One region of the Pontibacillus yanchengensis genome, then DNA from elsewhere that is predicted to be linked to it. Evidence: predicted binding sites of a transcription regulator. Region 1 holds the regulator's gene; the other holds the start of a gene.
What was found. The regulator LexA, encoded in region 1, represses DNA repair genes until DNA is damaged. The targets are predictions, from matches to a motif close to CGAACATATGTTCG.
Positions count from the first base shown of each region.

Region 2: GLW08_RS16910 (DNA polymerase thumb domain-containing protein) is a predicted target of LexA. The motif match lies at 13,422-13,435, and genes of this name have one in related genera.

Region 1 is NZ_WMEU01000001.1:207,481-224,290, forward strand. Features, by position in the region: gene GLW08_RS01000 (YneF family protein) at 309-533, opposite strand; gene sirA (sporulation inhibitor of replication protein SirA) at 604-1,041, opposite strand; gene tkt (transketolase) at 1,172-3,166, opposite strand; gene GLW08_RS01015 (DUF896 domain-containing protein) at 3,420-3,653, opposite strand; gene GLW08_RS01020 (YneB family resolvase-like protein) at 3,826-4,476, opposite strand; gene lexA (transcriptional repressor LexA) at 4,778-5,407, shown strand; gene GLW08_RS01030 (hypothetical protein) at 5,520-6,155, opposite strand; gene glnA (type I glutamate--ammonia ligase) at 6,394-7,731, opposite strand; gene GLW08_RS01040 (MerR family transcriptional regulator) at 7,774-8,181, opposite strand; gene GLW08_RS01045 (aminotransferase class I/II-fold pyridoxal phosphate-dependent enzyme) at 8,411-9,652, opposite strand; gene hflX (GTPase HflX) at 9,668-10,912, opposite strand; gene spoVK (stage V sporulation protein K) at 11,112-12,041, opposite strand; gene hfq (RNA chaperone Hfq) at 12,160-12,384, opposite strand; gene miaA (tRNA (adenosine(37)-N6)-dimethylallyltransferase MiaA) at 12,429-13,358, opposite strand; gene GLW08_RS01070 (hypothetical protein) at 13,521-13,727, opposite strand; gene mutL (DNA mismatch repair endonuclease MutL) at 13,749-15,614, opposite strand; gene mutS (DNA mismatch repair protein MutS) at 15,630-16,810, opposite strand, start outside.
Region 2 is NZ_WMEU01000006.1:99,443-116,252, forward strand. Features, by position in the region: gene GLW08_RS16850 (LCP family protein) at 118-1,068, shown strand; gene GLW08_RS16860 (NADP-dependent glyceraldehyde-3-phosphate dehydrogenase) at 1,789-3,225, opposite strand; gene GLW08_RS16865 (type 1 glutamine amidotransferase domain-containing protein) at 3,530-4,198, opposite strand; gene GLW08_RS16870 (NUDIX hydrolase) at 4,714-5,277, shown strand; gene GLW08_RS16875 (DUF7010 family protein) at 5,424-5,984, opposite strand; gene GLW08_RS16880 (universal stress protein) at 6,302-6,721, opposite strand; gene GLW08_RS16885 (glycerophosphodiester phosphodiesterase) at 6,857-7,600, opposite strand; gene GLW08_RS16890 (M20/M25/M40 family metallo-hydrolase) at 7,815-9,434, shown strand; gene GLW08_RS16895 (AbgT family transporter) at 9,542-11,080, opposite strand; gene GLW08_RS16900 (MBL fold metallo-hydrolase) at 11,380-12,342, shown strand; gene GLW08_RS16905 (SDR family NAD(P)-dependent oxidoreductase) at 12,361-13,143, shown strand; gene GLW08_RS16910 (DNA polymerase thumb domain-containing protein) at 13,475-14,749, shown strand; gene GLW08_RS16915 (VOC family protein) at 14,823-15,242, shown strand; gene GLW08_RS16920 (HPr family phosphocarrier protein) at 15,371-15,619, opposite strand; gene GLW08_RS16925 (iron-sulfur cluster biosynthesis family protein) at 15,831-16,178, shown strand; gene GLW08_RS16930 (YqkE family protein) at 16,153-16,404, shown strand; gene GLW08_RS16935 (GrpB family protein) at 16,401-16,810, shown strand, end outside.

The DNA of each region.
Region 1 (16,810 bases):
CTACAAGTTTATGACGTTTTTGTGACGATAATACTTGTTTGATTCTTCTGTCTTATGTACTACATACTTATAAAGAATTCACTATTTTGTAGTCGAGTATAGAAAAACTGAGCTAGTAGGTAGCAAGGTACGTACTAAGAACTGCACGAGGGAGTTACAATCAATGTAGATTTCCAACTAATGGTTTTAACCTTGCTTCTTCTTAAAATAGCAGATCATAAAGCAAACACTCTACTCTATCAAGGTATAATTTTCTTTTTAATATAAAATCCTTCTTCAAAGTAGAAGAAGGATTTTATGATCACCATTTATTTTTGTTGCTGTTGATTATTCATGGCTCGCATCATCTGATTAATTTTCTTCTGCGATGGCTTCTGTCCCATCTGCATCATTAACGTACGTAGCATTTGTTCATTAATTGGTGGGTTCTTCTTTAAATAGTTCATCATGTACTTTCTAGCAATAAAAAACCCTAGCGCGACGCCTGCTAGAAGTGTTATAAGGGCGATAACAATAACCCAAATGGTACCCATAATACAAATTTCCTCCTTCGTGTTGTCTCTCAAACATTATAGTAAATCAACAGAGAGAATACAATAGGAGCTAAAGAATAGCTTCTTTTTTAATAGGCGCTACCCATCCATAATGACTGTACGCTGTATCGATGATAAAAAAAGACGGGTGTATGGACCTGAGTGTATCAAACAAAACTTCTTCTGCCTGATGTAAATTTTCTGCGTAGAAACATACTTCACGATCATTTTTTTGTGTTAATCGAACTGATTTGCCTTGATGTTGTATATAAAATGAGGCTTCATTCTCTTCAAAAGATAACTCCACAGGCTTTCGTAATTTTGTTGCGATATGTTGAATAAGCAGATCTAAAGGTAACGGTTTGATAACTTCACTAAATTGAAGTTGATAAATAGAGCTTCCTTGATTATGTCTCCATTCTTGCAAAAACTGAAAAAGAACACCTGTTTTATGGAAATAATGATACGAAAATTCATCTTTTACCCAATAAATCGTATATTCACGCATCGCCTGTCCCTCCCATTAGAGTCATGATACCCCAATAAAAGTAAAAAATGTGTCAAATATGGTAGGTGAACATTTGAAATTTTTGTCGAAAAAGCCCCCTGTTTACCAAACAGGGGGCTTACTTTACATCTTACTTTAATAGGTTTTCTACTTTTTGTACAACATTCTCTACTGTAAATCCATATTGTTCCATTACTGTATTGCCTGGGGCAGAAGCACCAAAGCCATCTATTCCAAGAACATCGCCCTCATCACCTACATAACGCTCCCAACCTAATGGGGAAGCCATTTCAAGAGCAAGACGCTTCTTCACTGAGCTTGGTAGTACTTCTTCTTTATATGCTTTATCTTGAACGTTAAAGCGATCCCAAGAAGGCATGCTTACTACGCTAGTATCGATTCCTTTTTCACGTAATGTTTCTTGAGCACGCACAGCTAATTGTACTTCTGAACCAGTTGCGAGTAGAAGTGCATCAGCTTGGTCTTTTTGTGCAGGACTAATCGTATAAGCACCTTTCTTAACACCTTCATAGCTAGTACCTTTAAGTGTTGGGAGGCCTTGACGTGTTAGCACAAGAGCATTTGCTTGTTCATTGGATTCAAGCGCTAGGCGCCAAGCAGCCCTTGTTTCATTTCCGTCTGCTGGACGAATAACTGAAAGGTTAGGCATCGCTCGTAATGACGGTAATTGTTCAATTGGTTCATGAGTTGGACCATCTTCACCTACTGCAATAGAGTCATGGGTGAAAACATACGTAACTGGTGCTCCCATTAGAGCGGACAGACGAATGGCTGGACGCATATAGTCACTAAATACAAAGAATGTACCGCCATATACTTTTAATCCACCGTGCAGAGCCATTCCATTTAAGGCACAAGCCATAGCAAATTCGCGCACACCAAACCAAATGTTACGACCTGCATAATTATTGCGAGAAAAGTCGTCCTCTTCTTTCACAGTCGTTTTGTTAGATCCGGCAAGGTCAGCACTTCCGCCAAAGAAATAAGGAACTTCTTTTGATAGAGCATTAATCATTTCACCTGACGCAGCTCTTGTAGCCACTTTATCTTCACCTGGAGTGAAGCTAGGAAGTTTATCCTCCCAACCTTCAGGAAGTTCATCATGAATAGCTAGTTCAAATTCAGCACCTAATTCTGGATATGCTTCTTTGTATTGGGATAGCAATTCGTTCCAATTACGTTCTGCTTCTTCCCCTTGCGTACGTACTTTCGTTTCGAAATCTTGATACACATCAGCTGGTACATGGAAAAGCTCATGTTCCCAATTGTAATGTTCTTTGGCTGCCTGTACTTCTTCCTCACCTAGTGGAGCACCGTGAGAATCAGCTTTCCCTGATTTATTAGGAGAACCATACCCAATGACTGTTTTTACTTCAATCATAGTAGGTTGTGTTGTATTTTCTTTAGCTTTTTGAAGAGCCTGACGAATGGTTGCAATATCTGTGCCATCTTCTACACGAAGGACTTGCCATCCATATGCTTCAAATTTTTTCTCTACATCTTCTGAGAATGAACGGTGAAGATCGCCATCAAGTGAAATATCATTAGAATCGTATAGAACGACTAGTTTTCCTAATCCTAGGTGGCCAGCTAGAGAAGCTGCTTCTTGAGAGACACCTTCCATTAAATCACCATCGCCGCAAATTGCGTACGTATAATGATCAACGATTGGATAGTTTTCTTTGTTGTATTTAGCTGCTAAATGCGTTTCAGCCATAGCCATTCCAACAGACATAGCGATTCCCTGACCAAGTGGTCCTGTTGTAGCTTCCACTCCGTCTGTGTGTTTAAACTCAGGATGACCTGGAGTTTTAGATCCCCATTGACGGAATTCTTTTAAGTCATCCATCGTAACGTTATACCCTGATAAATGTAGTAGGCTATATAGCAACATGGACCCGTGTCCTGCTGATAATACAAAGCGATCACGGTTAAACCATGATGAGTGCTTAGGATTGTGTTGCATGAACTCTGTCCAAAGCGTGTACGCCATTGGAGCTGCCCCCATAGGCATTCCTGGGTGTCCTGATCCTGCTTTTTCTACCGCATCAATGGATAATGTGCGGATGGTGTTAATTGATTGTTGTTCGATTTGTTCTGACATGAAACTACCCCTTTCGTACTTCGCGTGTACATACTATGTAACAATTTAATCCTATAATGAAATCTGTTAAGTGACAACCGTTCTATCAAAAGAAAATAGAAATTCCCTCATTTGTCACATATATTAGGATGTTACTAGTTCTAATCTTTATGCCTTTTATTATTAAAATCGTGTAATTTCACACTAATCAGTTATCCAAGTAAAAAAATAAATGAAAAAACCCCGTTACATAGACGTAACAGGATTTTCAGAATTAATGCTTTTTATTACGTTCTTTTTCTTCTTTAAGTTTATTAGGTGTTACGTCATTCCCTTCAGGGTCAACAACTTTCACCGATTTCAGATGGTTCTTAAAGGATTTACGAACATTCTTCAAATATTCCTGACGTAATTCTTGTTGTTCGTCTTGTTCTTCTTTTGTTAATCCTTCATTTTTGGATTTATTGGCTAACTCATTAATACGATTAATTTTTTCTTGAGAAAGCATATATATCTTCTCCTTTTCTTAAGATGAAACAAAGGTAGCGTTCATTTAATTAACGTTTACACGAGTTATATAAAGGAAAATCTATAACAATATTTCATCATTTACATTTCCAATGAAAAAAGGCAAGTCCCACGAAGAGTGCTTGCCTTACTTGCTAATTATAGTAACGTTTTTATTTATTTTTTTCAAGTGATTGAAACTCTTGATATCTTCTATGTACTGTTGCTTTAGAGACATTATATCCCATACCTCTTAATGTAGCAGCAATCTCAGAAAAGGTTAAATCATTTTTACGCAACCTTGCTACTTCTTCAACTGGAAAATCTTTTCTATCTCTTCCCTGAGCCATTTCCTGATTAGATAGATTATCTGCAGGATTAAAACCGCTCTCTATCGCCTTTTTCATACCTCGTTTTATTTTTAGGTTATGAATTTTTCTTTGATATTCTTCAACGACACCAACGATTTGTAAAACCATGGAATCTGATTCCGATAATTGCAGGTATCCATTATGTGTAACTGTATAAATAGGGATATTTAACTTATTCAATTGATGAAAAAGAGCGATTTTTGTATTCCCTCTACCTAATCTTGTTTCATCTTGAATTAATAATACATCCGCTTCTCCACTTGTTACCATTTCTAATAGTTCAAATATACCTTCCCGCTCTACGTCATATCCACTAGCTTGTTCCTCTATTATTTTAGAAACTTCAAAGTTGTGAGTTTGTGCAAGTTCTTCTAATTCTAATCGTTGTCTTTTTAAGGAGGATACTTGCGTTTCTTTTTCGGTGCTTACGCGACAATAGATAATAGCTTTCATAGTTTCTCCTAACCTTTCACATTGGTACTTACGAGCACTCTATTTAACTCGTCACCATAGCATAATACATAAATCCTAAGCTGGCTACAAATAATAATATATACGCTACGTCAAGTTTTGATAGATTTTGAAACATGATGATCGCCTCCATAGAATAAGAACTTTTGTTCGCTTTCTTCTAAAATCTATTATATACGAACATTCGTTCTTGTCAACAGATTTTACGAACGAATGTTTGTATATCCTTACCAAGCATGGTATAATGTCGGTAATAAAACAATATGTACGAGGTGTAATTAATATGACAAAACTATCAAAAAGGCAGGAAGCAATACTAGATTTCATTAAAGACCGTGTTCTCGAAAAAGGTTATCCACCATCCGTAAGAGAAATTGGCGAAGCTGTTGGACTAGCTTCTAGTTCTACCGTCCATGGACATCTTGCTAGATTAGAGAAGAAAGGCTATATTAGACGCGATCCAACAAAACCAAGAGCAATTGAAGTCCTAGAATTGGAAGAAGGTACTGGGACGCATATCCCTAAAGGAGAGGCAACTTACGCTCCTGTCATCGGTAAAGTAACCGCTGGGATGCCAATTACAGCTATTGAAAATATTGAAGAATATGTACCTCTTCCTGACACACTTGCAGCAGCAGATGATGAAATCTTTGTTCTCGTTGTCCAAGGGGAAAGTATGATTGAAGCAGGAATCCTTGATGGAGATATGGTCATTGTTCGTAAACAGCAAACCGCCCAAAACGGGGACATTGTAGTTGCAATGACGGAGGATGAAGAAGCAACTGTAAAACGTTTCTTCAAAGAATCTAACTATATACGCTTACAACCAGAAAACGCTACAATGGATCCCATTATCGTTCAAAACATAAGTATATTAGGTCGAGTAGTTGGATTATATCGTCATATCCATTAACATAAAGCTGAAGCTTGATTAATATCAAAAATCCACAAACAAATAAGAAGAGCTGACCAAAAATAGGTCAGCCCTTCTTTTATGATTCAATTTGATGAACTTTTTCTCACTCTTATTTATTTTCTTTCTCCTGCAATAGATCTCGCAGATTGTAGGCAATGAAATAATGCGTATTTCTCGTAAAATAACGTTGTGCTCTATGAACAAATAAGAAGAGTGTTCCAAGAATAATGAGTAAGCCTACGCCTAAAAATAATATGTTCTCAAAAAAGATAAAATATCCTGTTATTAAAAGACATATAATTAAACTTGCTCGAAGAACACCTAATTCCTGTGTCCTCGTCAACAAGTGTTGATATCGAGCTGACAGATATTCCATTTTATGTGGAGAAGAGATATTAGCTAATGATTTCTGCCACAAATATTCAAAATAAAAATACTGTCGTTCCGGTTTTGATTCCTCCTCATAAGAGAGACCGGCATTCTCTAATACTTGCTTAATCTCATGAGAAACTTCCAATGGTCCTCTTCCGAATAACCATTCCATTGCAAAATACGCTTGATGTAAAAGGTAACCCACGATGACGCCAAATGAAATAGCTGTTAGTAAAGCCACTATAATCTCGACTGGTGGTAGATTGTCCGAAAAAAAGACTCTTTTTGAAAATGCATCCAATAAAATATAGTAAAGAATGATCAACCAACCTGGTATTCCCCATCTGATTATATATTTGCTTTCTACATTCATAACTCCCCTCCTAATACGACCTATTATTACTTTCCATATGATTAAATAATATCCTTTTTATTTACGACAAAATGGTCCCTTATGCCTTTCTTTTGGCTACATTTAACGTCTTCTCATACTAATGATTTATAGAGTGTTTTAACCTAGCCTTTTCCTATATAGATTTAGTAGGTATCAGGTCAATCAGAGTACCGCCCATAACAAAACCCTTGAAGCTATGCTTCAAGGGTTTTGTTCATTAATATGTGCTTAGATACTGTTCGCGCTCCCATGGATGGACTTGCGTACGGAACATATCCCATTCGATTTCTTTTGATTCGATGAAGTGCTCATATAGGTGTTCGCCTAGAGCTTCCACCATTTTCTCGTCTTTTTTCAATAATTCAAGTGCATCTGCTAATGTAGCAGGTAGATCTTGAACGCCGTGCTTCACACGTTCTTCTTTATCCATAACATAGATATTACGATCAACTGGTGTTGGGGCTTGTAGTTTGTTCTCGACGCCGTCAAGACCTGATGAAAGTAGAACTGCCATTGCTAAGTATGGGTTTGCTGAGGGATCCACAGAACGCACTTCTATACGAGTACTCATACCACGAGAAGCTGGAATACGAATTAATGGACTTCGGTTTTGACCGGACCATGCAACATAACAAGGTGCTTCGTAACCAGGAACAAGACGTTTATATGAATTAACTGTAGGGTTTGTTACAGCAGTAAAATTCGTTGCGTGCTTCACAACACCTGCGATAAATTGATAAGCTGTTTGACTTAACTGTTGATCACCCTTTTCATCAAAGAATGCGTTCGCACCATCTTTGAATAGGGACATATTCACATGCATACCAGAACCGTTTACTCCAAATAATGGTTTAGGCATAAATGTTGCGTGCAATCCATGCTTCCGTGCAATTGTTTTAACAACAAGTTTAAATGTTTGAATATCATCACAGTGTTTAATGGCATCAGCATATTTGAAATCAATCTCGTGCTGACCTGGTGCTACTTCGTGGTGAGAAGCTTCAATTTCAAAACCCATCTCTTCTAATTCCAATACGATATCACGTCGACAATTTTCACCTAAATCTGTTGGAGCAAGGTCGAAATATCCACCTCTGTCATTAAGCTCCATAGAGGGTTCTCCCTTTTCATCTAATTTAAATAGGAAGAATTCTGGCTCCGTACCTAAGTTAAACGCAGAGAATCCTAGTTCTTCCATTTTCTTAAGATTACGTTTTAGGTTATAACGTGGGCACCCTTCAAATGGTGTACCATCTGGATTGCAGATGTCACAAATAAAACGAGCTACTTTCCCTTTTTCAGAAGTCCATGGGAACACTACAAATGTGTCAAGGTCTGGGTGTAGTAGCATATCGGATTCTTCAATACGAACAAATCCTTCGATGGAAGACCCGTCAAACATCATTTGATTATCTAATGCCTTGTCTAATTGACTAACTGGAATTTCTACATTTTTGATAGTTCCAAGAAGATCTGTGAATTGTAGACGGATAAATTTTACGTTTTCTTCTTCAATTTTTTTCCAAATTTGTTCTCTCGTAAATTTCGAAGCCATATTTTCGTATTCCTCCTGTAATGTAGTAATAAATGCGTTTATTTAATGGAAGAATCGTGATAATTCTCCCTGACGCAACGAAGACTTGCCAAATCGGTTGCCTTGGAACAATTCGTTCTTAAGCATTTTTCGCAATTCTTTTTCGGATAATTCTCCTTGAGCTTCTTGAATATCACCTTCAGTATACGTTACTTCCGGCGTTTCTGGTTCCTGAATGGTTAAGACTTGCTTAATTCCAGCAAGGTTAATGCCTTTTTCAATTAAAGATTTTATTTCAAGCAAGCGTTCTACATCATTAAATGAAAATAAACGACGGTTACCTTCCGTTCTAGCTGGGTTAATCAATTGATGCTCTTCGTAATATCTAATTTGCCTGGCTGACAGTTCTGTAAGCGATTTTACAATTCCAATCGAAAATAGCGGCATTGTTCTACGCATTTCATCTTTCATAAGAATCTGCCCTCCTTTACTAGTCGTTTACATAATTTTATTGTATGCAATGTTTCAACTTCTGTCAATGAATGTTAGGTTTTTTTACACAAGAAATGTTTTTGATCATTTCACATCACGAATAAATGCATAAGCTTTACATGTTTTTTCACTAAAATTACTATGATGAAAGGTAGATAACCTTACAAAGAATAGTATTCTATGTGAGATTATCTTGCCTAGACTTGAATTAATCTCTTATCAAAAGTTTGTTTACTGCAGCTTTAATGGCTATCTTGACATGTGCGTATGTTAAGCCACCTTGTACGAAAGCCATATACGGTGGCCTTATAGGTCCATCTGCTGTAAGTTCTAGACTCGCCCCTTGTATGAAGGTACCTGCTGCCATAATGACATCATTTTCATACCCTGGCATTTCACTCGGATAAGGTCTCACGTGTGAGTTGATAGGAGAGGCATGCTGGATTTCCTGACAAAATGCAATCATTTCCTCAGATGTATGGAAGGTAACAGATTGGATCAAATCAGTACGATGATCATTATAGGCAGGGGAAGTAGTATATCCAAGCTTCTCTAGAAATCTAGATGTAAACACAGCTCCTTTCATCGCTTCTCCAACAACATTCGGAGCTAAAAATATACCTTGGAACATCTCTTGTAAACTATGTAAACTTGCTCCAGTTTCCTTACCTAATCCAGGAGCAGTGAGACGGTTAGCGCAATGTTCAATTAAATGGGAATGGCCTACAATATAGCCACCTGTTCTAACGATTCCTCCACCTGGATTTTTAATAAGCGAACCTGCAATAATATCTGCACCGACATGAATAGGTTCTTTCTCTTCTGCAAATTCTCCATAACAGTTATCTACAAATACAATAATGGATGAGTCTATCTCTTTTACAAATCGTATCATCTCTTCTATTTCGTCGATTGAAAAGGAAGGCCTGTCCGCATACCCTTTTGAACGTTGAATACCGATTACCTTTGTCCGACCTGTTATGGCATTCTGTACACCTTGAAAATCCACCTCTCCATCATTGATTAAATCAATATGATTATAGCCAATATGGAAATCCTTTAACGACCCATTGTTATGACCACGAACTCCCACAATTTCTTCAAGAGTATCATAAGGTCTTCCTGTTATATAAAGTAATTCATCATTAGGTCTTAATAAACCGAATAATGTAATCGTAATGGCGTGGGTTCCTGAAACAATTTGTGGACGAACAAGAGCATCTTCGCCTCCGAATATACTTGCATAGACTTCTTCCAACTTATCCCTTCCAAAATCATCATAGCCATAGCCAGTAGTCGGATTAAAATGCCCATCACTTACTTGATGGGTTTGAAAAGCTTCAAGCACGCGCTTTTGATTCTTCTCGACAAGCTGGTCAATTTGTTGTTGCACAGCTTGAACATCTTGTTCAGTTTGATGAACAATTTTATCAATCTTTTGTGTGTTCATGTTGCTGTTTCCCCTTTAATGTCTCTTTTGTATTTGATGATACAGTGGATGGTCCGGATGGATAAACCCTTTAACAAAGTAAAGTTCATCCTCTTCTATGAAATCTCTTTCTCTAACAATTGCATGTTTACTTAACCTGTATAGTAATTTGCCATCAGTCGCAGGCACGTACGTTTGAAATGGTACCCACTCTTTAAGTAAACCCTCTTCCAATTTGTCAAACAACCGCTTGATATCAATTGGATCATAAGCGCTAATTGTCACAGCAGGTAACGTAACAGGAATGAAAGAATCCCGCAAAAGATCTTTTTTATTATAAACTGTAAGCATAGGTAGATGATCAGCATTTAGTTCTTTCAAGTGTTTTTGTACCGTTTCCTCATGCTGTATATGATCAGGATGAGATGCATCTACCACATGCACAATAAAATCAGCCTCTGTTACTTCTTCAAGGGTAGATCTGAACGCTGCAATGAGGGTTGTTGGTAAATCTTGAATAAACCCTACTGTATCAGACAATAGTGCTTGGAATCCACTTGGTAACTGTACTTGCCGAGTTAACGGGTCAAGCGTTGCGAATAATTGGTTTTCTTCAAAAGATTGGTTATTTGTAATGCGATTGAAAAGGGTAGATTTCCCCGCATTTGTATAACCTACAATAGCAATTTGATAGGCTTTATTTTCTTTGCGTCGTTTTCTGTATTGTTGGCGTTGGGTAGCCACTTGCTGGATTTGACGTTTGATGTCATCTATTCTTCGTTGAATATGACGGCGATCTGTTTCTAACTTTGTTTCACCAGGGCCTCTTGTTCCAATCCCGCCACCTAACCTTGATAAATTTTTACCTTGTCCGTAGATTCTTGGTAGCATATATTGTAATTGGGCTAATTCCACCTGAAGCTTACCTTCTTTTGTATTGGCACGTTGAGCAAATATATCTAGAATCAACTGAGTACGATCAATGATACGCACTTCCAGGTGATCTGCTAAATTGTTCATCTGACCCGGTGTTAACTCATCATTAAAAATGACTAGTTCTATGCCTCTTTCATCTATGTATGCTTTTATTTCTTCGATTTTACCTTCACCCATATAAATAGCTTGATGGATTTTTTGACGCTTTTGAATGACAATTTTATCAACCACACCATGTGCAGTTTCTGTTAATGATGTAAGTTCTTCTAACGATGATTGAAACCGCTCCTCATCTTGAGATGGGAGATGACAAGCAGCTACAAGAACTCGTTCATGTTGTTCCATATGTATCCCTCTTTTACTAGGTTAATCTATTTATTTTATGGAGAGTGTTTGTAATGAAATCATGTTATCATCATATCAAACCTACATCATGAAAGCGAACAGTCGCTACACCACGACATTACATCCTGGCATCATACATACCAGGATGTTTGTCATTATTACACTTTCACGTATAGGAATATATCACTTTATTCTACCTCTATATAATTGTTTCAAACGTAATATCCTTACTTGTTAGAGTAACAAGTTCATGATGCGAATATCGATTCTGTTTCATGACTCTCATCGCATGCTTTCGAATAGATTGTTCAATGATGTTTCGGATATAGCGACCATTTGAAAAACTATGCCCCTTTATTTGCTGTTTACGAATTAAATGGTCTTTCAGTTTCCACTCAGCATCTTTAGCTAGAACGTACTCTCTTTCTGAAACCATTTTTCGAGCAATAGTTAGCAATTCTTCAATCGTATAGTCCTTAAATTCTAATATAATTGGAAAGCGAGATTGTAATCCTGGATTCAGGCGAAGAAATTGATCCATCTCGGTAGGATACCCAGCAAGCACTAAAATGAAATCATTATGAGAATCTTCCATATGCTTCACCATTGTATCGATAGCTTCCTTACCAAAATCCTTTTCTCCTCCTCGTGCTAGCGAATAGGCTTCATCTACAAACAATACACCACCGATAGCCTTTTTGATTAAGTCTCTTGTTTTTTGAGCTGTATGTCCGATGTATTCCCCAACTAAATCAGCTCGCTCCGCTTCAATGAAATGCCCTTTAGACAATACATCCATTTCATGAAACAGCTTTGCTAGCTTTCTAGCAACAGTAGTTTTCCCTGTACCTGGGTTGCCTTTAAACATCATATGCAATACTTGCTTAGACGGTTTCAAGCCAGCTTCCTGACGTTTTTGGTTAACAATAATGCTAGCATATATTTCCTTGATGGTACCCTTTAATTGATCTAAACCAATAAATTCATCAAATTCATCGTCAATTGTTTGAAAAGGGTTTGTTAAGTATGAGTTCGAGGCCTTCCCTTGTGGTTTAGTCGTGGGCACTCGGCTCTCTTGAAGCATTACATTGACTTGCCCGTTCTTTTTATACGTTACTTGTGTATCCACGTTATCACCCCTTATTCAACAACATTATACGCACAATGATAAGGATGTGTGATAATCGCCTACTTTTACTAATAAAGAAGAAAAGCGAACGCCCGAGAGCATTCGCTTGGTGAAGATCTTATTCCTTGTCCAATGTCACAGTTTTCATTGGAGCAAATGTTGAAATGGCGTGCTTAAAGATTAATTGTTGCTTTCCATCCGATTCTAGTAATACGGTGAAATTATCGAAAGCTTTCACGACTCCGCGAAGCTGAAATCCGTTGGTTAAGAAGATGGTCACTTGTACGTGATCCTTCCGAATTTGATTGAGAAACTGATCTTGAATATTTACTGATTGCGCCATGAGACTTCCTCCTCTTTTCTATCTATATTGGTAACATTCGATGCTTATGGCAGCTTTCCTGCTAATTCCTCTAAAATTTCTTCAAACTTTTTATAAACATTTTCCTCAGAAATGATATACCAGTTTACGTCAAGCTTATTGCGAAAATAGGTCAATTGCCGTTTGGCATATCGTCTTGAGTGTAATTTCAAGTTTTCGATAGCTTCATTTAAAGTTATGGCTCCATTTATGTATGGGAGGAATTCCTTATAACCTATTGCTTGCATACTTTGAGCTGACTCGAGACCTTGACTGTATAAAGAGTTCACTTCATCAACAAGACCTTCCTGAATCATATCATCAACGCGACGATTAATACGATTATAAAGTTCTTCACGATCCATATTTAAGCCTATTAGAACAGGGTGGTATGGAGATTCTTGCTTCTGTTGCTGCTGATATTCTGTCATCGTAAGGCCTGTTTTTTCATAGACTTCTAACGCACGGATTACCCGTCGTTTATTATTAGGGTGTACTTTGTCAGCTTGTACAGGGTCCACTTTTTTTAACTTCTCATAAAGTGGTGCTATCCCTTCTTCCTCAATTTGCCTCTCTAGCATGGTGACGAACTGTTGATCTCTTTGTTGTTCGGAAAATTGAAAGTTGTAAAGGACGGATTGGATGTACAAGCCTGTGCCTCCAACTATAACTGGTAGTTTACCTTTTGCAGCTATTTTATCAATATACCCTTGTACGAGTTGTTGGAATTCAGCAACAGAGAATGGCTCAGATGGATCTTTGATATCAAGCATATAGTGCGGAATCCCTTGCTTCTCTTCTTCTGTAACCTTCGCTGTTCCTATGTCCATCCCTTTATAGATTTGCATGGAATCACCACTAATGATTTCACCGTTAAAGCGTTTTGCTATTTCAACACTTACTTTCGTTTTACCTACTCCAGTAGGTCCAACTACGGCGACAACAGGTTGCTTCATGGATGCACCTCTATTCTAGATTTCGAACATTCGTTCTATATTATACACAGATTTCTATAAGAATAAAAGGGATAGCTCTCCTTAGTCATAAATTATCGTGTACTACCTACATACTTCCATTATCTTTACAATCCGTTTAAGGAGAGTCACCTTTTCTACTTGTTAATGCTGTTCCTGGTCTAAAGTAGCTTTCACAATTTCTATTATTTTAGGTGAAACAGTTTCCGGATCAATCATCCCATCCTTAGCTGTTTTTACATGATCTAAATCCTGTTCGATTTCTCGTTGAGCTGAACCTAGATCAACCTGTCCACCTTCTAAAACATATTTCAAGGCATATACACGCTCATGAAGAAGTTCTCTATTCATACTGTACCTCCCTTTCGTTTACTACATTACTCTTTTAAACATTTTTTCCATCTCATATTCTGAGAAGTGAACAATAATAGGCCGCCCATGTGGGCAAGTAAAAGGATCTGTTGACAGTCGTAAGTCTTCTAACAGTTTCCCCATATCTCCATCATTTAAATAATGATTCGCTTTTATAGATCGTTTACAAGACATAAGGGTAGCCGCTTCTTCCCGTAGAGTTAATACATCAACTTTCTGTTCATTTAAGACTTGATCAATCATTTCCTGAATCACTTCTTGTTCATGCCCTTTAGGAAACCATTGTGGATGGGAGCGAACAATGAAGGTCTTATCTCCGAATGATTCAAGAAACAAACCAACTTGCGCCAAATCCTCAAGGTGATTTTCGATCAGTATAGACTCTGATTTTGTAAACTCGAATGTCATCGGCATTAATAATTCCTGAACCTCTTTTTCTGGAACAGCCAATTTATCACGGAAAAATTCATATTTAATACGTTCCTGTGCAGCATGCTGATCCACGATGTAAAGTCCATTCTCATTTTGAGCAAGTATATACGTTCCATGCAATTGACCTATCGGATACATGACAGGGACTCTTGATGATTCAATAGGTTGAGTGGATTTCTCTTGTTTATAGCCATTCCCTTCCTGTTTATAAAACGAAGATGTCATGGCAGTCTCAATAGGGTCTGGGTCTGCCTCCTGAGACAACCATGATGGTGTAGGATCAGACTCTCGAACTAATGGATGTTCAGGTTTTATTTTATGTTCATTCTCGTCTGTTGCCGTTGAAGATGAAGGGTCCTGTACTGATGAATCTAATGTAAAGGACTCTTGGACAGATGTATCCTTTACTTTGGTTCGTTGTGGTGATTGATCCACTTCTGGTATTAGCGTTTGTTGCTTAAACACTTTCGTTACAGCATCCCTCACCGCATCAAATAATTCTTTTTCCTTACTGAATCTTACTTCTAATTTAGCCGGATGAACATTGACATCAACAAGAACTGGATCCATATTTATTTGCAAGACTACTAGTGGATAACGACCTATAGGAAGTAATGTGTGATACCCCTGCAAAATAGCTTTGTTGACAGATGGATTGCGAATATATCGTCCATTAATTACTGTCGAAATGTAATTTCTAGACGCACGAGTAACTTCAGGCTTGGCAATATAACCTCTGATTGTAAAATCGAGTGTCTCATGTTCAATGGGAATCATTTTTTTCGCTGTATTCATGCCATAGATTTGAGCAATAACCTGTAATACGTCTCCACGACCATTGGTTTGAAACAAACGTTTTTCATTATGCCAGCATTCAAATCGAACTTCAGGATGGGACAAAGCCATTCGATTTAATACATCTGTAATATGGCCAAGTTCTGTATGAATTGTCTTCATGTATTTCAATCTAGCTGGTGTATTAAAGAATAATTCTTCAACCGTTATTTCAGAACCTTGCCTGGCATCACTTTTATCTTTTTCTTTTAATTGTCCACCTTCAAGATATAAACGTGTTCCTGCTTCGTGTCCTGTAGATGTTTTTAATGTTAAACGACTTACAGCTGCAATACTTGCGAGGGCTTCTCCACGGAACCCTAATGTCTGAACACGAAACAGATCATTTTCATCTATAATCTTACTTGTAGCATGGCGAAGGAAGGATCGTTCGCAATCATCCTCAGTCATACCACTTCCATTGTCCATGATTTTAATTTTAGAAAGGCCAGCTTCTTCTAGCTCTACTTTCACCCAGGTACTGCCGGCATCTATACTATTTTCTAGTAGTTCTTTCACAACTGATGAAGGGCGCTCGACCACTTCTCCGGCTGCTATTTTGTTCGCCAACGTATCTGGCATTTGACGGATGGTTGCCATACGTGCCCCCTCCTTTTATTTCTTAAGCTGTTTCTGTAACTGATACAAGTGATTCATGGCTTCTATTGGATTTAACTCTAAAAGGTCAAGGTCCTTCAGTTGTTCAATCACTTTGGTCTCTTCCCTTGTACTCTTTGATTCCGTTTCGACCTGCACTGGTTTTTCCTTTGGCTCAAATAAAGTAAGTTGATGATCATCCTCATGACCATATAATGGAGTCTCGTTCACTTCAGATGAACCTTCTAATTGTTTCAAAATCGCATTGGCACGTTCGATAAGAGGTTCTGGTAACTCGGCTAGTTTTGCCACATGAATGCCGTAACTCTCATCAGCAGCGCCTTTTTGGATTTGATGAAGGAAAACGACTTTCCCTTCGTACTCTTCTGCACGTACGTGAACATTCGTTAAATGGTTTAAGGATTTTTCTAGTTCCGTAAGTTCATGATAATGAGTAGAAAATAACGTCTTGGCACCAATATTTCCATGGATATATTCCACTATAGCTTGAGCCAACGCCATGCCATCATAAGTACTTGTCCCGCGGCCTATTTCATCCAATAGAATTAAGCTTCGATCGGTGGCTTTTGTTAAAGCATGCTTTGCTTCCATCATTTCTACCATAAACGTACTTTGTCCTGAAACTAGGTCGTCGGCTGCACCGATTCTAGTGAATATCTGATCAAAAATCGGTAGTCGCGCATACGAACATGGAACAAAGCAACCAATTTGTGCCATAACAGCCGTTAAAGCTAGCTGACGCATATACGTACTTTTACCACTCATGTTCGGACCTGTAATAAGCAATATATCTGACTCATCTTGCATATTTACATCATTTGGAACGAACGTATCTTCTTTCATAACCTTTTCTACAACTGGATGACGCCCTTGTTCGATATAAATATCCCGATTGTCGACTAACTCTGGTCTAGCGTATTGATTATGTTCACTAACCGTTGCAAAACCTTGCAAGACATCAATACTGCATATTTGTTCGGCCAAATGTTGTAAAGAAGGAATATACTCCTTCACTTGTTCACGAACCTTAATAAACATATCGTATTCAAGTTCTACACTTTTTTCTTGTGCTTCAAGGATTAAGGACTCTTTTTCTTTTAGATCTGGTGTAATATACCGCTCTGCATTGGTAAGCGTTTGTTTACGTTCATATCGTCCTTCAGGAAGGTGATGTAAGT
Region 2 (16,810 bases), on a different contig from region 1:
ATAAATTTGCATATAATGAACTGAAAAAGCTAGTAAAACTGAACTATTCCTTAAAAAATGACGCTATGTATATCTTAAGCTTGAACAACAATAGAATGAGTGGAAGGGGGATATGGGTTGGAAACAAATCGAATGGATAAACGAAAAAAGAAACGAAAACGAACAAAAATTCTTATAGGGTTATTTGCTCTTTTACTAGCACTGAGTGCATATGTGGTGTATGAATATTGGGCTGGAAAGCGTAGTGCTAATTCTGAAATGTCAATAGAAACGCAAACGGGGTCGGCCGATTTTAACGGTGAAGAATCACCTAAAGGTAAAACCAATGTCCTATTATTAGGTATTGATCAACGTGGGGATGAAGTGACAAGATCAGATACGATTATGATTGGTCAATATGATGCTGAAACGAACAAAGTGAAACTTGTATCCTTATTAAGAGATACATATGTGAATATACCGGGTTCAGGTTATCAAAAGTTAAATGCAGCATTTGCTTTGGGTGGACCAGAATTAATGAGAAAAACAATACAAGAGAATTTTGGTATCCATTTAAAGTATTACGCGGTTGTGGACTTTAATGGATTTGTGAATATTGTTGATACACTAGCTCCAAACGGGGTTGAAATAGAAGTGGAAAAGGATATGTACTATAAAGATGGCGCAGGTACAATTGATTTGAAACAAGGCAAGCAAAAATTAACTGGGAAAGAGCTTCTTGGGTATGCTCGTTTCCGGAATGATGCTAGGGGAGATTATGCACGAGTAGAAAGGCAACAGAAGGTTATGAAAGCTTTGAAAGATCAGACCCTTTCCTTTACTGGTATCACCAAACTCCCGAGAGTAATTGGAACCATTCAACCATATCTTGAAACAAATATGGGAGCTCCAGCCATTTTAGGATATAGTAAAAATCTCATCATTAATCCTCCGGAGCAAATAGAAACCCTCTCTATTCCTACAGACGTATATCATACGGATCAGTATGTCAATGGAATAGGAGCGGTTATTTCGCATAATGAGGAAGAAACAAGAAATAAAATTCAAGAATTCCTACGTGGAGAATAAAAGGTGATAATAAACCGATTGGCTCGATTCAAGAGTTGATCGGTTTATTTTTACCATAACTTGAATACCTTGTTTACGTGCAAAAAGTCTGTAGAGTCCATACATTCCCAAATATAGGCCAAAACAGAATAATTCTAGATTAATATAATACCATACGCCACTACCAAGGATATCTAATGGAGTACTCACGTCTGGTGTGCTTGCTAAGAATAAATGGTTCGTTCCGATTAGTCGATTAAGTATAAAGATAAATGCGGCGTACACATTTAAATACGCAAACATTTCCAATAATGATCGGAATGTTATCGTAGTAAAGGTGACTAGAATTAAAAAAACCCCAGTCCATGCAAGTGCCATGTGATGTAAGAAAAATTTCATATATTAAAAAGGAAAAAAAGTCCCTAACATAATAAGATGACTGGTAGATAGCACTTCAAATTTGTTCTGTATTTCTAGTTTGAACCACTGGGGCATGTATATCATCCTTTTCAAGGAATATATTACCAATCATTGTATCACGATTAATTATGAGCTTGGTAGAATTCTTTTATTAACTTCCTATTAAATCCTTGTAATGAATTCTAACGATAGAAAATGGGCGAAATAAATATAAAAAAGTAGTCCAGTTAAAGGTACAAAGAGAGCATTGTACTCAGAAACGGAACTACTTTTATTTTGTTGCTTTTTTCAAATCGTTATTACGAATGGGATTGCATTTACTTACATGTTAATGATGGTTACTTTGTCACGAACGACTGAAAGAAGGCTTTCTTGTATTCCTTGAACACCCAGGCCAGATGCTTTTACACCTAGGAATGGGAAGTGATCTGGACCACGTTCGGTTTTCGCATTTAATTGGACAGAACCTACTTCAAGTCTATTAGCGATAGAGATAGCTCTCTCTGTATCTTTAGAGAAGACACTAGCCTGTAAGCCATATTCAGATTCGTTGGCTAGGCGAATAGCTTCTTCTTGGTCAGATACTCGAATGATAGGAAGAACTGGACCAAATGGCTCTTCCCAAGCTACGTTCATATCAGATGTTACACGATCTAGAAGAGTTGGATATAACAAGTTATCTTCACGCTTGTCACCTGTTACTACCGTTGCGCCTTTTTCTTTTGCATCATCAATAAGATTTTGTACAGCATCAGCACTCTTCTGGTTGATTAGCGGAGTAATGGTTGCATTATCTTCTGGCATACCTACAGACAATTCGTCTACTTGAGTTTGAATTTTGCTAGCAAGTTCATCTGCGATTTCATCTTTAACAAGGACGCGTTTTATTGCAGTACAACGTTGTCCAGAGTAACTGTATGCTCCTTGTACAATCTCTTTTGCTGCTTTATCAAGGTCAGCATCTTCTAACACGATGGCTGGGTCTTTACCACCAAGCTCTAGAACTACTGGGATCATGGAAGATAATTCTGAAATATGACGACCTGTTCCAGTTCCACCAGTGAATGTAATCATATCAACACTTGGATGCTGTACAAGGAAATCTCCAATAACAGAACCTCGACCTGTAGCAATCGTCAAAAGTTCTTTTGGAAGTCCTGCATCGATAAGTGCCTCAACCATTTTAATACCACTAATGGCACCTTGTGTAGCAGGTTTAAAAATGACGCTATTTCCTTGCATTAATGCAGGTGCAATTTTGGATGCAGAAAGGTTTACTGGGTAATTGAATGGTCCAATAGCTAAAATCGTACCTAATGGAGCTTTCTCTACCATGCCAATTTTTTGTGGAGATCCACCTTTAAAGCCGTCACCACGTTTGACATCTCCATCTAAACGAAACGCTTCTTCTACTGTGTACCGGATGTAATCTGCAGTACGAGTTACTTCGGAAACCGCTGAACTTTTTTTCTTCGCTACTTCATTCATAATCGCATGTCCAATATCTTCTTTACGCTCCTCAAGAATATCTGCCCATTTCTTGAGAATGTCTCCTCGGTCTTGGATAGATTTAGATTCCCATGCCACTTGTGCTTCCACTGTAGATTGAATAGAAGCATCAAGTTCTTCCTGTGATAGAGAGGGAACCTGCCCTATTAGTTCATTTTTATGAGGGGAATAAATATCTACGGTTTTATGAGAACTACTTATGTTCCATTCTCCTTGAATTAAGGTTTTTACAGTTTGATTTGAAGTCAATGTCATGTTTAAAACTCCTTTTCATATTAGATATTCAATCATATAGTTATAATTTTTAAAACCTTTATATGTGTTTCGATCTTAGTTAACTATTGTATGACTGAAATATAAAATATGCAAAAGAAAAATATTATAACATAATGTAAGGGCTTAAGAAAGCGTTTTTATATAAAAACAACATAAATTTAATAAAATTTCACAAGGTAGGTAATGGATATAAAATGAAGATGTTGTTAGAGGGATTGGTAAAAAATTTTAATAAAAACCCTCAGGTGTGGATGAATAACCTGAGGGTTGTTTTAGTTTATTCTTTTAATGCTTGTACTACTTTCTCAGCAGTACTTCCACTAGACATAGGGTTTTGACCAGTTACGAGCTTACCATCACGAACAGAGAAATCACTCCAGCTATCCGCTTTAACAAAATCAGCGCCTTTTTCGCGAAGTTTACTTTCAAGTAGGAATGGCATATAGGCATCTAAGCCCATGCCGCGTTCTTCTTCATCTGTGAAGGCATTTACTTTCTTACCTTTCACGATTGGTGTTCCGTCAGAATAAGTAGCATTCACCAGACCTGCTGGACCGTGGCAAACGGAACCTATTACTTTATCTTGATCTGCGTATTTTTGTAATGCGTATTGGAGAGCCTCACTATCAGGGAAGTCGAACATTGTTCCATGTCCTCCTGGTAGAAAAATGGCGTCATAATCTTCATCTACAATACCTTTAGTCAGAGCTTCAGTGTTTTCTAACTCATTACGGGCTTCTTTCCAATTTGGTGTTTCTTCTTCAGGAATACTATTAGGATCTAATTCTACTTTGCCGCCTGAAATGCTAGTAGTACGAACCTCATACCCTTGTTCTTTGAATGTGTTATAAGGGGCAGCAAATTCTTCAAGCCAAAGCCCTGTTTTATGGTCTTCTGAAATGCTTGTGTGATTTGTTACAACCATTAATACTCGTTTTGTTGACATACGATAGATCCTCCTTAAATAAGATAATGAAGTTACTTTGATCATTGAATCAAAGTAATAAGAATTATAAACCTTATTTCTCGAGTAGGAGAAGTTAAATGCTCATAGAATATGTTCTTTTATGATTGTTCATAAACAATCCTTTTATAGTAATATAATTGTTAAAATATGATAGAATTTCTTAAAATATGGGTAATAGATTAGTAGGATACATCGTACTAACAAAGATTTACATAAGCAATAGGGTGGTGAGATAAATGAAATTTATAAACATAATGTTATGGATATCAGGCATAACGCTACTAACCGTTACCATTGGTATGATTGGTTTAATTATCTGGGTGAACGTAGGGTGAAGGGAAATGGTTTTGGAACAAATGTAATAAAAGATTGTACACAAAACATCCAAACATATTGGTTTATTATTGATTACTATTCTACCTAGGATTAGAGTAATGGATATAGGGATGTACTCAGGAGTGATGTTTAAATATTTAGCAAAAGGAAGGTGCAAAATGAATTTATCTCAAGCGCTAATAAAATATGAGCCTTATAATGAACAAGAAGAAAAGGATAAAAAAATAATGCTGCAATGTCTGGAGCAGTATGATGATCTCTATACAAGAGATAATGAGCTTGTTCATATAACTAGCTCTGGCTTTGTTGTAAATCGAGCTAGGGACAAGTCTTTGATGGTCCACCATAATATTTATAACTCATGGTCTTGGACAGGCGGCCACGCTGATGGTGATAAAGATTTACTATATGTGGCAAAAAAAGAAGTCATGGAAGAAACAGGACTAAAAGATATTGAAGTTGTTAGTGAAGAGTTTGTCTCAATAGATATGCTACCTGTATTAGGACATAGGAAAAATGGCACGTATGTAGCTCCGCATTTGCATATGTCAATCGCTTATATAGTAGAAGCTAGGGAGGATGAAGAAGTAGTCGTTAAGCCAGATGAAAATAGCGATGTTCAATGGATTCCTTTTGATGAAGTTACAACCTTTTCTAGCGAAGAGCATATGAATTATTTGTATAATAAAATTATGTCTAAAATCAAGAAGTATAATATATAACCCTACATAGGTAGTATAAATAACAAAATAAGAACATAAAACGTGCCATTGATTTGTTAAACGGTATGTTTATATAGGCATTAAAAAGAACTTCCTATTTGTGGAAGTTCTTTTTTGTCATAGTGTTTAATCAAACTATCGCTCGGTTAATGGGGACTAGATATATTTGAATGTTTATTCCTATAATCTATATAGAGCCATAAAATTAATAAGCTTAAAAGAACCGCCATAGTCAATGGTTCTAACCACAAATTTCTCTCTTTTACATACATAGCCAAAACCATCATGACAATACAAATGATAGGAGACATTACATAATAGGGTATAGCATTATAATACCAGCCGTAAGGGAAAAAGTGAGCACCTGTTATAATAGCAAATAACATGATTGCTTCACCTGGACTTTTTATGATACCCCAAATAAGTATAGGAAAATAGATAATCTGGGCAATATTTAAAATAACCCCTATATTCCCCAAAGGGTTATTTTTAAGTTTCCAATCTGCCTTAATGAATGTGGAAATAACAACTGACAATGGAAACATTAGACCAGTTGAATATAGCATGTATATATTTTTTTGGTTGATTTCGATGGTTTGAGCAAATATTGCGGTAATGATTAACCAAATGATAACAGCCGATTGTAAAAAACCTATTCCATTTTTCCCTCTAATGGATAGCTCATTTCTTATCTTGTTAACTTCCAAAAAAACACTCCTTTCATTATTTATCGTAATTATAAATAAACGAAGTGCATATAATGTCAAGTTGCGTTAACCGTAGGATCTTAGGTACTCTATATCCAATATTCTCAGTTGAAGCTTTATGTAAGCCTGGCCAAGGTTACCAAGGTGTGCTGAGCTTTACTAAATTATATTGTGATTTTAAAAAATAAATACACTATTTCCGCTCGGTGTTTTAAATATCCCTATTGGGCAGGGATACCTTCAAAAATGATCGAGCAAAATAAGGATATATAAAAGGGAATCCTATCAAAACAGGATTCCCTTTCAAAATATCCTTATTATTTAATAACTAAGACAGGGCAATGGGAATGCTGTACTACATTATGACTTACGCTACCTAGGAATAACTCTTTAACATTGCCTAGTCCTCGACTTCCAATGATAATTAATTCTATGTCATGTTGTTCTGCATACTTACAAATTTCAGCTCCGGCATTTCCGACTAAGACTTCTGTTGTAATGTTTTCTGATAAATCGTGAAATTCACCGCTTTCCACTTTTTTGAGCTCGAGTTCAGATTCCTTTATAAGGTCCTCCTCAATACTCTTGTAAACTGCCTTATTCGTAAATGGTCCTGTAGGGTTGATAATAGTGATTACATGCACATCTGCGTGGAATTCTTCTGCTTTCTTTCTTGCCTCTTGTAATGCTTGTTTACTCAATTCGGAGCCATCATAAGCAACTAGAATTCTTTGCATTATTTATTCCACCTTTCTAGTAGCAAAGTTTTACTTCCCTACTAATATTCTAACATAAATCGCATCAATATTCGTAGAATTCAGACAATAGATATGACAGTTATGTGAAGGCTGGTTAACTTTTGGATTACTACTCTAACGGTGCTTATGTCGGTAAAGCTCTTGATATTCAATTGCTGAATGGGGAACATCTGTAAAAATACCATCGCATTTGAATTTATAGCAACGCATGATTCTAGATGGGCGATTAACTGTATAGATCCGTAATGAAAGGTCGCGGTCTTGGCAATCCTCAACTAGCTTTTTAGTGAGCAGGGAGTACTTTGCGTGAAGTGCACTAGCTCCCACTTTTTTTACGTAAGATAAAGCATTTCTAGTGCGCTGGGACAATAATAATGCTGTTTCAACTTCATCCGTTAATTTTCCGAAACGCTTCACACTATGTGGGTTAAAGCTAGAGATAATGACTCGGGATTGTAAGTTGAACGCTTTAATGTACTCATAAACGATTGATTCAATATTTTTGTAGTCAATAATGTTATTTTTTAGTTCAATGTTTATATAGATTGATTGATCTTGTGCCCATGTTAAGAACTCCTCTAATGATAGGAGAGAAGTGCCATGGTATTTAGGGGAAAACCAGGATCCGGCATCTAAAGTTTTTAATTCATTATATGTAAAATCCTTTACATAGCCTGACCCATTTGTTGTACGGTGTAACGTTTCGTCATGAATAAGGACCGGAATGTTATCTTTTGTTAGTTGTACATCTGTTTCGATTCCTTCTGCACCTACATTGATGGCTAATTGAAAGGCTGGCATCGTATTTTCTGGTGCGAAGTGACTTGCTCCTCGGTGAGCGAATATCGTTGTATTCATATGGGGGCACCTCCAACTTATAAATCCATTTTGATTTTCTGTCATCCAACAATATTTGTCAATTTTGATGCCTCCTAATGTTCATGCAACTTTTCAGCAAAAAGTGACAAGATGTGATAGGATATAAAATATCTGAAAATTTAATCGTGATAAAGAAGTAATGTGACTTCTTTCATCATACCATGAAGTAAGCATGTGAAGTGAGGTGGCTGTGATGAAACAGTGGCAAACAAAAGAAGAACTCGTTGAGCTATTGTGCTCGTTAGTGGAGTACCCAAGCATTACAGGAAGTGAAGCTGAAATAGCACTAGTAGAATACTTGTACCATCAGCTATCAGAACGTACTTATTTTCAATCCAACCCTGAACATCTGAAGTTGCATCCGCTTAAGGATGGAAGAAGATTGTTAACAGGTTTAGTTAAAAAAGGCAATACATCTGACACCATCATATTACTTAGTCACTTTGATGTGGTTGGAGTAGAGGACTTCGGTTCGAAAAAGAATCTATCCTTTCATCCAAAAGCATTAACAGCTGATTATCATCGCTACCGAGATGAACTTCCAGATTCCGTACAAAACGATTTGGAACGTGGAGAATGGCTATTCGGTAGAGGTGTAATGGATATGAAAGCTGGTTTGACATTGCATATGTCCATGCTCGAAAAAGCAATGGATGGAGAGTTTGAAGGAAATATATTACTGCTGACAGTTCCAGACGAAGAAGCAAATTCACTTGGTATGCTAAGTGCATTGCCTGCTCTGCAACAAATTAAGGAACAAGAAAATTTAACATTTCGTGCTTGCTTGAATGGTGAACCGATGTTTAGTCAGTACCCAGGTGATCCTCATAATTATGTGTACTCTGGATCAATCGGAAAAGTGTTACCAGGCTTTTTCTGCTATGGAAAAGAGACGCATGTGGGGGAGCCGTTTGCTGGGTTAAATGCCAATTTAATGGTGAGTTATCTTGCACAGGAACTTGAATTAAATGAAGCATTTATAGAAACGGTAGGCGATGAAACTACCCCGCCACCAGTCAGTCTAATGCAGCGGGACCTAAAAGAGGAATATTCCGTACAAACGCCTCAAACTGCTGTGGCTATGTATAATGTCCTCTATTTAAAACAATCAGTAAAGGAACTGAATGAAAAACTGTTGCAAGCAGCTTATAAGGCTAGTGAACACACAACTGCCCATTATAATTCGAAAGCGAGAGCGTTTCACAAAGAGAAGGCAGGTCTTGAATTTCCAGAGATGAACGTTCGAGTGTTAATGTATGAGGAGTTAGTAGAGGAAGCTGTTTCTCGTTTTGGTCGTCGTGAGGTGGAACGAAGAGAAAACTTATTGATGAATCAACGAGAGAAAGGGGACCGAGAGTTTTCTACTTTATTAGTGCATGAACTAGCATCATTGTGTAAAGATTTAGCTCCGATGATTGTGTTGTTTTATAGTCCTCCATTTTATCCGGCGGTTTCATCGAAACAAGATCCATATATTGAAGAGACATTAAAAAATGTAATGCATTTTACAAAAAAACATTACAAAGTAGAATTGGAGGAAATTGAATTTTTCCCTGGTTTATCTGATCTAAGTTTCATCGGGCCTACGACCTCCCAGACAACATTGGGTACATTAATGGATAATATGCCATTAAAAGGGAAGGGGTATGATCTTACGGAGGGAATGCTTCAAACATTGCAGATGCCAATTTTAAATGTTGGTCCACGCGGGAAGGACCCACACCAATGGACGGAAAGGCTGGAGTTATCCTACAGTTTTGAATACCTCCCACATATATTAACGGATACGATCCATCATTTATTAAAGAAATAATATTGTGCAAAATAACAAACCTGTTTTTGAAAAAATACTTTGTAATTTTTAAACGAAACTTATGTAAAAAAGCTCCAGTCTCTTCTATGAGGGACTGGAGCTTTTCTTTAGTTAGACCACATGTCTTGATTGAATTCTATTCCTGTTCCCGGTCCAATAGGAAGACCGATTGTCACCCAAATGACGAGCATTAGAACCCAGGCGAAAAAGAATGCGATGGAATATGGTAGCATCGTGGAAATTAGGGTACCTATACCAACATTCTTATCATATTTTTGGGCAAATGCTATTACAATCGCAAAGTATGTCATGAGTGGTGAAATAACGTTTGTCGTAGAATCTGCTATACGATAAATTAACGTTGTGAATTCAGGAGAGTAGCCAATTCTCATCATAATTGGAACAAAAACGGGTGCCATGATGGCCCATTTTGCTGTTGCGCTTCCCATAAATAAGTTAATAAGTGCAGCCACAATAATAAATAAAAGAATAACTCGGAAATCTTCCATTCCTGTTGTTTTCAGGAATTCTGCTCCCTTTATGGCTATGATCCGTCCAATATTGGTCTTACTAAAGTATGCAACAAATTGTGCTGCAAAGAAAGAGAGTACAATAAAGGAGCCCATCGTTTCCATTGTCTTCGTCAATTGATTCGCTACATCTTTGTCGCTTGTGATGTTTTTCGTCACCATTCCGTATACTAAACCAGGTACAAAGAAGGCAATGAAGATACTAGGGACAAGGTTAAAGAAGAATGGAGATTGTAAGAATTCATCTCCTCGTAGTGGCCCCCAACTTGGCACAATTAATAAAGATAATAAACTTAGTGTTACAAGTAACGAAAGGAAGGAAAGAATAAGTCCTTTTTTCTCCGTTTTAGAAAGGTAGTTGATTTCTTCCTCTACTTCTCCTTCATACGTTCCTAAACGCGGTTCTACAAAGCGGCTTGTTACCCAAGTTCCAACCGCAGTTAGTAAGAATACAGATGCCACCATAAAGAAATAGTTCATGGTGTACGTGATTTCACTAGCATATGATGCATAAATCGATCCCTCAACAGCTTTTACAGTCAACTCAGCTAATAAAGGATCAAGGGCAGTCAGCGATAAATTGGCACTGAAACCTGCTGAGACACCAGCAAAAGCTGCAGCTAGTCCAGCTAGAGGATGACGACCAAGTCCTGCGTATAACAACGCCCCAAGTGGTACGACAACTACATACCCTGCGTCCGCAGCCATACTAGACATGATACCTGCGAAGACGAGGGAAGCGGTAATGAGGTAATTTGGAACAGATGTTACCATTCCTCGTAGCATTGCACTAATGAGTCCAGAGCGTTCAGCAATCCCTATACCAAGCATCGTTACAAGTACTGTACCTAGAGGTGCGAAGCCTGTGAAGTTGCTGACAAAGCTTTCAAACATGTATTTAATTCCGTCTGCAGACATGAGATTAAAGACTTGAACGGTTTCCTCTTTAATCGGATCCTCCACAGAAACGTTTAACGCTGCCATAAGTCCTGAAGCAAATACGATTAAAACAGCAAATATAGCAAAAATAGTTGCTGGATGAGGAAGCTTATTTCCGACTCGTTCGATGAAGTCTAAGGCTTTCATAATCCAGCCACGTTGATGGGTGTTATCCATGAATTGGCCCTCCTTTTAATAATTTTCAAACATTTTTAATGATTAAAGCACTTCAGCATTATATAAAATTCTATAAACCCACGAAAGGAAATTTCAAAAATCCGGAATACAATGAAAATTAGTAATAGTCTTACTTATGGAACATTTATCAATATGGTTTGGGAATAACGGGGTTAAGGAACGATTTAGAATTCTATAGAGAATCAACTAGTTAAAGCTCACTTTAGTATGACAAAACATCCCAAAAAAGGTACAATAGAAGTAGACTGAATGATCATTCATTATATTGGAGGACGCTTATGATACACACAACAGATACCATCCATCAATTAACGGTTCCTACTCCTTTTGGCGTTGGAGATGTCCATATGTATGTACTAAAAGGGGAGGCGCTGACGCTTGTAGATGCTGGGATTAAAACCGATGAAGCATGGGGAGTTCTTGTAAACGGACTACAACAACTAGGATATACTCCTGAAGATGTAGAACAGGTTATTTTAACACATCACCATCCGGATCATATCGGTTTATTAGATCGATTTTCGAACGTAAGAGGTATCTATGGTCACGAAGATAATAGACGTTGGCTAGAAAGGGATGAAGTTTTTTTAAATCGCTATCATTCATTCTTTTATGACTTATATAGTAAGTTTGGAGTCGGGGAGGAGTATAAATCGTTTTTTAAACATTTACGAGATCCTTTAAAGTATGTTCCATCTGGCACATTGACAGGCACTCTCGTAGAAGGTAATACCCTTCCAGGACATGAGGATTGGGAGGTGCTGGAAACACCTGGGCATGCAGAAAGTCACTTGTCTTTCTATCGCAAACAAGATGGTACGATGATTTCTGGAGATCATCTGCTTTATCATATATCCTCCAATCCACTATTGGAACCTCCGCGCGAGCCCGGAGGAGAACGGCCTAAGCCTTTATTATCTTACCGGAAAACAATGGAGAAATGCTTGCACTATCCTATTAGCGAGGTGCTCCCAGGACACGGTCCCATCTTCACAGGTGTTCATGACATTATCCATACACGATTTGAAAAGCAAGAGCAGCGTGCTGAAAAAGTGTATGATATGCTGGTTGATAAGCCGCTATCTCCATTTGAGGTTTGCCAGAAGTTATTTCCAAAACATATCAAGAAAGAATTTGGATTAACCATGTCAGAAACGGTTGGCCAATTGGATTATTTAGAGGATACTCATCGGGTCCACGTTGAACTTCGTAACGGTGTAGTTTATTATCAAGCAATTTAGTGCATTAGGTGGTCAATGATGAACAATAAACTGAAAAACAAACGAATTGTGATTACTGGAGCTTCGAGTGGAATTGGGGAGCGAATTGCTTGGCATGTTGCTCAAGGGGGGGGCATACCTATATTAATCGCTCGTAGGAAAGAGAAGTTAGAAGAATTGGTAGCAAATCTGCCTGTTCAAGGGTTTTGGTACACGTGTGATCTCGCCGATCCAGAACATATTCGAACTACATTTCACTCCATTTTCCAGGACCATGGTCAGATTGATGTTCTAGTGAACAATGCGGGCTTTGGCGTATTCGAATCGGTTAGTGACACTGACATGAATGCCTTCCATTCCATGTTTGATGTGAATGTATTAGGGTTAATACAATGTGTAAAAGAAGTGCTCCCGCGTATGATGGAACAAAATCACGGCCACATCGTGAATATTGCTTCACTTGCTGGAAAGATGTCGACGCCAAAGAGCGCTGGTTACGCATCCACGAAACATGCTGTTATCGGATTTACAAACGCCCTTCGCTTGGAAATGAGCTCGTACCACATTTTCGTTACGGGCGTCAATTTAGGTCCTGTTCGAACGAGCTTTTTTGATACGGCCGACCCTGGGGGGGAGTATAAAGCATCTGTGGAACGTTATATGCTAGATCCTAATCATGTTGCGAGTAGAATAGTTTCTCACCTTTTCACGTCTAAACGTGAAATCAATATGCCTAGTTGGATGGAAGCTGGTGCAAAGTTATACCAACTTATGCCAGGAGTTATGGAAAAAGTGTTTCGAAGCCAGTTCAGTAAGAAATAACTGTTGTGTGATCAATCAAATCACAAACCTTCTATGTTGAGCTATTGCGTAGCAGGTTTGTGATTTTATTGTTGTCTAGCGTACTATCAGGTGAAGTTCGATTAAAATCGCTACATCACGTAGCAACATCCAACCAACCCACGTCGTGTGGGCCGCAGCATATACGTCGCTAACCGGCGCTGAGCTTTTGTTCTTGTTATTCTAACTGTGTCGAAATTTGGTAACCATCTCCTCTTGATAAAACGAACAAAAGTTCGCATAATAGAAATTATAAAACACGAACAAACATTCGTTTTCGTGAGCGACGTGTTTCGTAAAGGAGGTAACAGAGATGGTAAATCCAACGATTGACTATAGCTCCTTTCCTGATCGGAAAATTTTATGTGTAGATATGAAGAGTTTTTATGCTAGTTGTGCTGCGATTGAGAAAGGACTTGATCCGATTACGAGTCACATTGCGGTCGTTGCGGATCTGAATCGACCAGGAAGTGTAGTGTTAGCGGCATCTCCTGCTTTGAAAAAGGACTTCGGCATTCGTACAGGGAACAGACTGTTTGAAATACCAGAAGATCCGCGGATTCACCTAGTATCTGCGCAGATGCGGATGTATTTAGAAATCTCGACGGAAATAACCAGATTATTTCATCGTTATGTTCCTAAAGAGGCGATCCATACGTACAGTGTGGATGAAAGCTTTCTCGATGTGACTGGTACGGAAAAACTGTGGGGAAGTGCTCAAGAGGTAGCAAATATGATTCGAAAGGAACTGTTTGAGACATTTCATCTACATTGTGCGATTGGAATTGGACCGAATATGCTATTGTCGAAGCTTTGTCTAGATTTAGATGCCAAGAAAAAAGGTGTTGAAGAATGGACCTATAATGATATTAGAAAAAAGCTTTGGCCCGTATCTCCATTAAGTGAAATGTGGGGGATTGGTTCACGTATGGAGAGGCGGCTGAATCGTTTAGGTATTACGACTGTTGGCCAGTTAGCGAACTTCCCACTTGAGCAACTCGAAAAAATTTTTGGGGTAATGGGGAACCAGCTCTATTATCATGCTAATGGTGTGGATTTATCAGAGCTTGGTGCGCCAATTATGCAAGGCCAAATTAGCTTTGGGAAAAGCCAGATCCTCATGCGGGATTATCCAGACCCAAATGAAGTACGGTATGTAATTTTAGAAATGTGTGAGGAAGTATCCAAACGAGCACGAACAAGCGAAAAAGCCGGGCGAACGATTAGTCTTGGATTAGGTTACAGCCAAGATGAAGGAGGGGGGGGATTCCATCGCTCCAAATCCATAGATGTTCCTACAAATATTACGAAAGAAGTTTATGAGGTATGCATGCAGTTGTTCAATGAATTCTACAGCAATCAAACGGTTAGAAAAATTTCCATTACGTTATCAAACATAACAGAAGACGAAGGCATGCAGTTGAGCTTGTTCGAGCCAGAGCGTGATAAGAAACGCGACCTTGGCTACGTAATGGATGAGATTCGTGAGAAATACGGCAGTGATGCTTTGTTGCGTGCCGTTTCCTATACGAAAGCTGGTACGGCTAAGCATCGAAGTAAATTAGTAGGTGGTCATTATGCGGAATGATAGAAGCGTAAACGAAATGGAACCCACTCCATGTATGTTAAACTGATGGCACAAATGAACTAGGAGAGGTTACATGAAAAAAACATTAGATCACATTGGCGTCGCTATTCGAGACATGCAAGCCAATATTGATTTTTACGAGAGTGTGCTAGGTGCCACATTAATTGATCACTATCGAAGTAACGCAAAAGGTGTAGAAAGTGAAATTGCAATTATGGACATAGATGGGGACCGAACAGAATTGTTAGCTCCTACGAATAATACAACCTCACCTATTGCTCGTTTTATCAAGCAAAATGGGAAAGGGGTTCATCATGTGGCGTACCACGTGGGAGATTTGGATGAGGCATTACAGGAGTTGAAGGAAAAAGGGGTTCGAACTCTTCCTGACTCATTACGTACGAACAAACACGGTCGACGCTTAATTTATTTAAATCCAGCTGATACAGATGGCACTATCATTGAATATTGTGATTATCCAGAATCATATTAATCTTAGCCGAGCCCGTACTTCTAAGCAGAAGTTGGGCTTGAGGTACATAGTTAGTTCATTCGTTTATAGAAAAATCCTGACACACATGGTGTATGTCAGGATAGATAGACTATGAGGTTTTAGAAACATTAAGAAACAGAAGTGAATAACCCGGTGTCTACCAACGCTTGACGAATCGCTTCTTCATTATTGCCTTGAACTTCAACGGTAACTTGTTGACCGGGCTGCAAGGATACAGCGAGAACACCGAGTAAGCTTTTTGCATCTACGACCCATTGCTCTTTTTTTACTAAAATCGTATCAGGAAATTCACTCATTTTGTTTACAAAATTACTTGCTGATTCTGCAAAAATAGGTTTTTGTACGTTTAATTCCATAGGAAATCCTCCTTTATTAGTAACTCTAAATTCATTATACTAATAAGCGGTCGAGTTTCCCTGCAAAAAAGTTCATGTTTTTATAATTTTGTTAACAGTGCCTGAAAAAGGCAGACTAGAATTGTGCACTCTATCTGAAACGTTTTCATTGCATAAAACTAGGGCTTTTTTTACAATTTTGAACAGAATGTAAATACATTGAGGTGATAACGTGAAGTTACACATAACAGATGAAGCGAAAAAGCAATTACAACAACTACAACCAGTTAATCATTCTATGCTAAGATTGTACTATGATACAGATGGATGTGGGTGTGGAGTGGATGGAATGCCCATTCTCCATTTTACAGACCAGCAAACAGTCTATGATGAAGAAGTGGAGAACGACAACTATACTGTAATAATAGATGATCAACAAAAGCTGTTTTTTGATGAAAGTATGACGTTAGAATGGAATGGCCAATTGTTTCGGTTGAAAAGTCCAAAAGGTATGCTCAATGCTTCCATTTCTTCTACGGACATTGAAAAAGGAGGTGCCCTTGTTGAGCAAGACGAATAAGAAACAACAAGAACAGGATGGAACGTTAAAAGATTTATTAAATGAAGATATGCTTGAACAGCTCCGTTCGAAGAAATCCAATTTAAAAAAGCAGGAAAAGGATCGACAAGAAGAAGAACAACGTCGTAAAGCAGAAGAACGTAAGCGACGAGAAGCAAATAAGAGCTTTGAAGAATTACTAAATGAAAGTAATTTAGACGATCCAAAGGCTTTTAAAGACAAATGAGAAAAGTGGAAATTGTTCCATATAAATCAGAATGGAAAAAGGAATTTATAAAAGAAAAGAACCTACTGTCTCCTATTTTTTCAACACTCCATAGCCGTATTCACCATATTGGAAGCACCAGTGTACCTGGACTTGCTGCTAAACCCATCATCGATATCCTTATAGAGGTTTTTGATATCAACGAGGTGGACCAACTCAGTTATGGTATGGCTGTGTTAGGTTATGAAGCGAAAGGAGAACACGGTATTCCAAAGAGGCGATTCTTCTTCAAAAATGAAAATGGACGACGAACGCATCATATACATGTGTTTGAACGAGACACGGAGGATGTAATTCGTCACTTGAGTTTTCGCAATTACCTAGTCGCACATCCAGAAAAATCTCAGGAGTACATGGAACTTAAGGA